Regions from separate parts of the Ornithinimicrobium carbonis genome, predicted to be linked through region 2. Evidence: riboswitches for the same ligand, from Rfam matches in the RefSeq annotation. Region 2 holds a riboswitch; the other holds the start of a gene.

Region 1 (3,389 bases), 1.4 Mb from region 2:
CGTCGGCCAGCACGGTCCCGGACTCGTCGAGCACGAGCGCCCGGGCGGGCAGCCCGGCCGCCCCGTCGGCCCCCGCCCACTCGTCGAGCCGGTGCTCGACCAGCACCACCGCGGGGCCGTAGCGCTGCACCGCTTGGACGAGGGCACCGCGGACCGCGGCCACGCCGTCGGGGTCGAGCATGGAGGTGGGCTCGTCGAGAAGGAGCACGTCCGGCTCGGTCACCAGGGCGGCCGCGAGCGCCACCCGTTGCGACTCCCCGCCCGAGAGCGCGGCCGTCGCCCGCCGCCGCAGGTGGCCGGCGCCGACCGCGGCGAGGGCATCGCCGATGCGGCGGTCGATCGTCGAGCGGTCGGCCGCGTGGTTCTCCAGCGGCAGGGCAAGCTCCTGCTCCACGTCCGGCAGGCACACCGCCGAGGAGGGGTCCTGCGCCACCACGCCGAGGTACCGGGACCGCTCGACCACGGTGGTCGCCGCCGTCGTCGTCCCGGCGACGGTGACCTCGCCGTCCAGCTCGGCGTGGACCGTGTGCGGGACGACGCCGGTGATCGTGTGCAGCACCGTCGACTTCCCGGACCCGGACGCGCCGAGGATCACCACCTGCTCGCCCGGCGCCAGGCGCAGGGAGACGTCCCGCAGCACCGGGGTGGCGCGGCGCGGGAACCGGACGCTGACGCCGTCGAGCGTGACGACGGGCGGCCCGGGCGGCGTCGTCATCGGTGCGCGGCGCGGCCGATGGCGAAGTTGTCGACGACGCCGGTGCGCGCCAGCGCGTCGACCACCACCTTGGCGAGCAGGCCGCCGAGGACCACGCCGGAGACGCACTGCATGATCAGACGCAACGGGAAGATGTCCTGCCCGTACCAGCCGGAGCGGAAGGCCGAGTAGAAGAACACCAGGAAGGCGCCGAGCAGCCCGGACAGGGCGAAGACGCCCCAGCCGAAGCGGCGGTACCGGGTGAGCGCGAACGGCAGCTCGCTGCCCGCGCCCTGGATCGCGGCGGCGAGGATCAGCAGCGGCCCCACGGGGGAGCCGAGGAAGACGACCTCGATGACGGAGGCGATGACCTCGGCGATGATGCCGGCGAACGGGCGCCGGATGATCGCGATGGCGATCGGCGCGACGATCAGCCACCCGCCGAGCAGGACGTGCTGCGCCAGGTCGCCAGCCGGGCCCATGAGCACGGCCAGGCCGTTCCACGCCTGGACGAGCGCCCAGTAGACGAAGCCGAAGACGACGCCCAGCACGACCATGAGGACGAGGTCCTTCATGGCCCAGCCCTGGCGGGCGCTCGGCGTCCGGCCGGTGCGCGGCGCGCCGGCGCCGACGCTGCCGTCGCCGGTCTTGTCGGTGCTGGTCATCGCTCAGCCCTCTGCCTGGCTCGGCGAGCCGACCGAGATCGTCAGGTGGGTGACGGCGTGCGGGACGTGGGCCCCGACCTGAGCCCACGCGTCGACGGCGGTGGCCAGCACCTCGGACACGTCACCGGTGAGCTTGGTGGCGTAGTGGTTCGGCAACGCCGCCGTCCCGCGATCGTGGGCGGCGGCGATGGCGGACTCGATGTGCGCCATGTGGTCCCCCGCGTCGCTGCCGCCGTCGAGCAGCGGGTACAGCGACCACTGGGCCGCGGCCCGGATGCCGGTCGGCTCCAGCTCGACGGGCGCCGGGCTGGGCAGGCCGGTCACCGACAGGTCGCAGGCGACCTCGCCCGGGCAGCCACGCGAGAAAAGCGCGTGGGCGACGACGTGCCCGCCGCCGGAGCGGCGGTAGGCCGCCGCGATGACCGCGGACAGGTAGGCGGCCAGGCGCTGCTCGGCGGGCCAGTCCTTGGCGCCGACGTAGGTGCTGACCTCGTCGGTCTCACTAACCAGGCCCTTGGTCAGGCCTGCCGCCGCGACGTCGGCGAGCGCGCCCAGGATGACGTCGACGAAGTCGTCGGTGTGGGGATGGATGCTGAACCGCAAGCCGATCCCGAGCTCGGCCGGGGTGGCGCCTGCGGTGGTTCCAGCGGTGGTCGTGGCCGGCCGGCTCGGCCGGGTGGTCGACGTGCTCATCACGGTCCCTCTCTCGGGCCCGAGGGTACCTCGACGAGACCCGCCATCGTCCGACGACGGCGAGTGCCCTGCTCCCTACGCCGGTACGAACCGGATCAGGTGTACGGGTCTGCGGACTTTCCGCACTCTCAGCGCTCTTCCCAGCGCTCCCCGGGGGTCGGTGACAAGACTAGTCAGGCGGCGTTCGGTTGTCCACACGGCGTTCGTCAAGCCCTGTGCGTCAGGATGAGGTGAGACACCACCGCTGATCTGCTACTGACCTCGCACGGGGCGAGAAATGGACACTTTGAGATGACGATGACGGTTGCTGACGTCGGCGCCGATGATGGGGCCATGGCTCCTCGTGCTGACCGTCCCAAGCGGCGCTCGTTCACCGCCGAGTTCAAGGCGGCGATCCTGGCCGAGTACGACGCCGCGGACCGGGAGGAGCGAGTGGCATGCCGCAGTATTGCAGCGGCGGAGCTGAGGATCAGGACTTCGGGCAGCGCCGCCGTATGCACTCATCTGCCGCGGGTCGCGTCAACGTCATTGACCTCCTGAACGATCGGCAGTGGGCCGCCCCACTGAAACTCTGTACTACATCGTCGTTCAGTGACATACTGAGGTAGTGAGTGCAGAGCTTCACTGGGACGTCGAGTCGATGGACTACATCAGCTCCCGTTCCAGTCGCTACGCCGACGCCTTGGACATCGACCCCGACTGGACCCGCGAGCTCCTGGCCGACGCCGACATGGTGGCGTTGGAGCCGGATCCCAAGTCACGCATGGGCGCCTCCAGGTTCATCGGCCGCTCACCCTCTGCCGGCCGCGTCCTGGTTCTCATCGCCTACCGCGATCTCGACGGCGAGCTGCACGGAGTGAATGCCTGGCCGGCCACCGGGGCCGACCTGCAGATCTATCAGGAAGGACTCGACGATGGCCAAGACTGTTGACCCCCAGCTGATCTCCGGGTTGCGCGAGGAGTCCGAGCGGACCAAGGACGACCCCTACCCGGCAGGAACCGAGGGCAAACGCCCGAACCGGTCGCAGGTGTACTCCGTACGGCTGAGCGCCGACGAGCAGGCGCGGGTCCAAAGCGTGGCCGAGGCCAAGCACCTACCTGCGTCTACGCTGGTGCGTTCCTGGATCCTCGAACGGCTAGACCAAGAGAGCGCCTGAAAACGCACTAATCTGCCGCTGGTCGATCCTGTCGTGCAGCCTGCGTGCGAGGGTGGTCACATGGCGCACTTCGATGATCTTCGGGAACGAGCGACCGATGTGGTGGCGCCACGCCAACTATCACCGTCAGCATCGTGTGGAACGGTCGGCGCTGCTCTTGAGACCGTGCAGGGAGAGGTG
Region 2 (3,389 bases):
AGCACCGGCGAGGAGCGCAGGTCCAGCGGCGGCCGGTCGAGGGTGATGAGGAAGCCGAAGCCCACGGTCACCGCCGAGATCCCCAGCGGCAGCATGAAGGCCCCGTCCAGCACCGACACCGTCCGCGCCCACCGCGGCGAGCGCGGCCGGCGCGAGACCACGAGCGCGACGACCAGCCCGAGCGTCATGGCGATGACGGTCGCGTCGACGGCGGTGCGCAGCGAGTTCTCCACCGCGTCGACCACGCTGACCCGCAGCACCGGCGTCGAGGCCGGGTCGGTCAGCATCCGGTAGTTCTCCAGCGTCCACCCCCCGCCCCGCCGCAGCGAGCGCACCACGAGCGTGCCGACGGGCACGAGCACGAGCGCCACCGCCAGTCCGGTCACCACCAGCGCGGGTATGTCGTCCGCGCGCGGCCCGCGCGCCGCCGCCTTGGCACCCACCCGCTTCAGCGCCCCCTCGGTGCGCCGCCGGGTCCGTGCCGCCAGCGTCAGCATCGCCACGACGGCCACCAGCTGCAGCACCGACAGCACCGCCGCCCCCTGCAGGTCGAGGAACTGCGTGGTCAGCAGGTAGATCTCGGTCTCGATCGTCCCGTAGCGCAGCCCGCCCAGCGTCAGCACCACCCCGAACGCGGTCGAGCAGAAGAGGAAGACGAGCGTGGCCGCCGAGACGACGGCGGGCGCGAGCGCGGGGAGGGTGACGGTGCGCCATACCTGCCAGGGGGTGGCCCCGAGGGTGGCGGCGGACTCCTCCGCCCGCCGGTCCAGCCCCTCCCACATCCCCCCGACGGTACGCACGACGACGGCCAGGTTGAAGAAGACGAACGCCAGCAGGATCGGCACCCACGTGCCGTCGACGCCGAGGAACCCCAGCGGCCCGCCGCTGGAGAGCAGCGAGCGGAACATCACGCCGACGACCACCGTCGGCAGCACGAACGGCATGATGACGACCGCCCGCAGCAGGCCGCGGCCGGGGAAGCGCAGGCGGTAGAGCACGTACGCCGTCGGCAGCCCCAGCAGCAGCGTCCCCACAGTGCCGGCCGCCGAGCTCCACAGCGTGAACCACAGCACCCGCAGGGTGCGCGCCCGCCCGAGCACGTCGGGCACCCCGGAGAGGTCCAGCCGCCCCTCGGGCAGGAACCCGCGCGCCAGCATCCCGCCGACGGGCAGCAGGAAGAAGACGGCGAGGAAGGCCAGCGGGAGCAGCGCCGCCAGTCCGAGCACCAGGCCCGGCCCGGAGGGGTATGCCGTCCGCCCCCGCCGCGCGGTCCTGCCCCCGGGCGCGGGGCCGGGCGGGGTCGGGAACGGCGACCGGCGCGCCGGTGCGGTGGTGGGCGGAGTCATGGTCGACTTCCTTCGCCGGTGCTGACCGGATCAGGTTCGGAGGGTCTGCGGCTGCGGGCCGCACTCTCAGCGCCGGGGCGCTCCCCTGTCGTGTACGGGTTCGAGCGTACGCGACGGGGTGGAGAGGGGCGCGCGTGGACCTCGCGCTCCTAAAGCGCAGGTCAAAGGGAGGTAAAGACAGAGGAGACCAATCTCACAAAATCTCTATCCAGAGCGGACTCAAAGCGATACGCTCAACCGTCATCGATCGTCCCGTGACGATGAAGGAGTGGGGACAGATGAGGCTGTGCGTGTCGGGGAGTCCACGCCGAGCAGGAGACGGGTTACGCGCCTGGGCCGATCCACCGGATCCTCCATGGCCTGACCGACCAGGGGCCTCACGGCCGGCCTGACAGACAGTCTCGGGGGCTGCAGATCATGGCGACGCCGACGATACGTTCGGCCGTTCAACAGTTCGGACATGCAGGCACGACGCTGCGCGTCCCGTCACGGGTGAGGTTCGTTCCGGCGACCGTCGACACCCGACACCCGCTGGTGGCCTCCCGGACCAAGCGGCTCCTGGACGTCTCGGGGGGTCTGGTCCTGCTCGTGGTCCTCGCGCTGACGCTGCCCCTGATGGCCCTGCTGCTCAAGCTGGACAGCCGTGGTCCCGTCTTCCACACCCAGGTCCGGGTCGGCCTGGACGGTCGACCCTTCTCCATCTACAAGCTGCGCTCGATGGTTCCGTGCGCGGAGGAGGACGGTCTGCCCCGCTGGACCTACTGCGGGGACCCGCGGGTCACCCGCCTCGGCCGGCTCCTGCGGGCCAGCCACCTCGACGAGATGCCCCAGGCGATCAACATCCTGCGCGGGGACATGTCGCTGGTCGGTCCCCGTCCGGAACGTCCCGAGCTGGTCGGGCTCCTTACCGCGGAGTTCTCCTCCTTCCCCCAGCGGCACAGCGTCCGGCCCGGGCTGACCGGCCTGGCCCAGGTCCGGCACTGCTACACCACCTCGGTGGCAGACTGGCACCAGAAGCTCGACTACGACCTCGACTACGTCCGCCGGGCCACCTGCCTGACGGACGTGCGGATCCTGCTGGCCACCGTCGTCGAGGTGGTCCGATTCAAGGGGATGTGACGCCGGTGCCCGACCAGATCCCGCGCACGGCCGTCCTCTGGTTGGAGAGCACCGCCCCGGAGCAGCCTGACTGGCCCCCGGAGGTCGACCTGCTGGCCCGGGCGGTCCGCAGCCTGCTGGAGCCGGGCGTCCGCGAGCCGCTGGCCGAGCAGGCGCGCGCAGCCGGTGCCGGGGGCGGGTGGGAGCAGCACGGGCGCGTGCTCGCGGACGCGGACGGACTGCACCGGCTGCGGGAGCCCGCACCGTGACGACCGTCGCGATGACCCTGTTCGTCGCCTACCTCACCCTCGGGGAGCGGGTGCACCCGGGTCGGGTCCCCGGGTTCCCGGGGGTGCCGGTGCTGGAGATCGCGTTCGTCGCCGCCGCCTTCCTCGCCTGGATCCAGGCCGGCTCGCCCCGGCCCACCATCCGCGGCGGCTGGGTCGTCAGCGTCGGACCGCTCTTCGTGCTGCTGCTGGTCCTGCCCCTGCTCGGGGTCCTTCTCGGCACCTACGGGATGACCTCGCTCTACTTCTGGATAGTGGTGCTCGTCCCGCTCGCCGTCCTCGCCCTGACGGCCGCGGCCGGAGCCCGGCTGCTGCCGTTCGTGCACGCGGCGATCCTGGTCCAGGGGGGCTACGGGCTGGGGCAGACCCTCTTCCGGGTGGGCATCGTGCCGGACGCGCTGTGGACGCCCCTGCAGGAGTGGGACGCCGCCACGCAGCGCTCGCTGTCGGAGGCCTACGTCATCTACGGGCGCTCCACGGGGCTCTTCATCAACGCCAACGCGTTCGCGCTGTGGTCGGCCGTGGCCCTGGTCCTGTCCTACTTCTACCTGAGCGGCTGGCGGCGGTGGAGCGGTGTCGCCGTAGCGGTCCTGGGCATCGTCGGCAGCCAGTCGCGCACGGGACTGGCCTGTCTGACGGTCCTGCTCCTGCTCTGGGG

What was found. A riboswitch is a leader RNA that binds a small molecule or an ion and turns the genes downstream of it on or off. The one in region 2 is predicted to bind thiamine pyrophosphate.
Region 1: it holds a riboswitch for thiamine pyrophosphate, as region 2 does, so the genes downstream of both, ACWHYA_RS12985 (YkoF family thiamine/hydroxymethylpyrimidine-binding protein) here and ACWHYA_RS06450 (ABC transporter permease) in region 2, are expected to answer to the same signal.

Annotation. Positions count from the first base shown of each region.
Region 1 is NZ_OZ348993.1:2,832,639-2,836,027, reverse strand. It holds gene ACWHYA_RS12995 (ABC transporter ATP-binding protein) at 1-715, opposite strand, end outside; gene ACWHYA_RS12990 (ECF transporter S component) at 712-1,359, opposite strand; gene ACWHYA_RS12985 (YkoF family thiamine/hydroxymethylpyrimidine-binding protein) at 1,363-2,052, opposite strand; TPP riboswitch at 2,106-2,215, opposite strand; gene ACWHYA_RS12980 (hypothetical protein) at 2,344-2,592, shown strand; gene ACWHYA_RS12975 (hypothetical protein) at 2,660-2,983, shown strand; gene ACWHYA_RS12970 (DUF6290 family protein) at 2,967-3,209, shown strand; gene ACWHYA_RS12965 (cytidine deaminase family protein) at 3,270-3,389, shown strand, end outside.
Region 2 is NZ_OZ348993.1:1,446,306-1,449,694, reverse strand. It holds gene ACWHYA_RS06450 (ABC transporter permease) at 1-1,346, opposite strand, end outside; TPP riboswitch at 1,337-1,443, opposite strand; gene ACWHYA_RS06445 (sugar transferase) at 1,839-2,465, shown strand; gene ACWHYA_RS06440 (hypothetical protein) at 2,471-2,713, shown strand.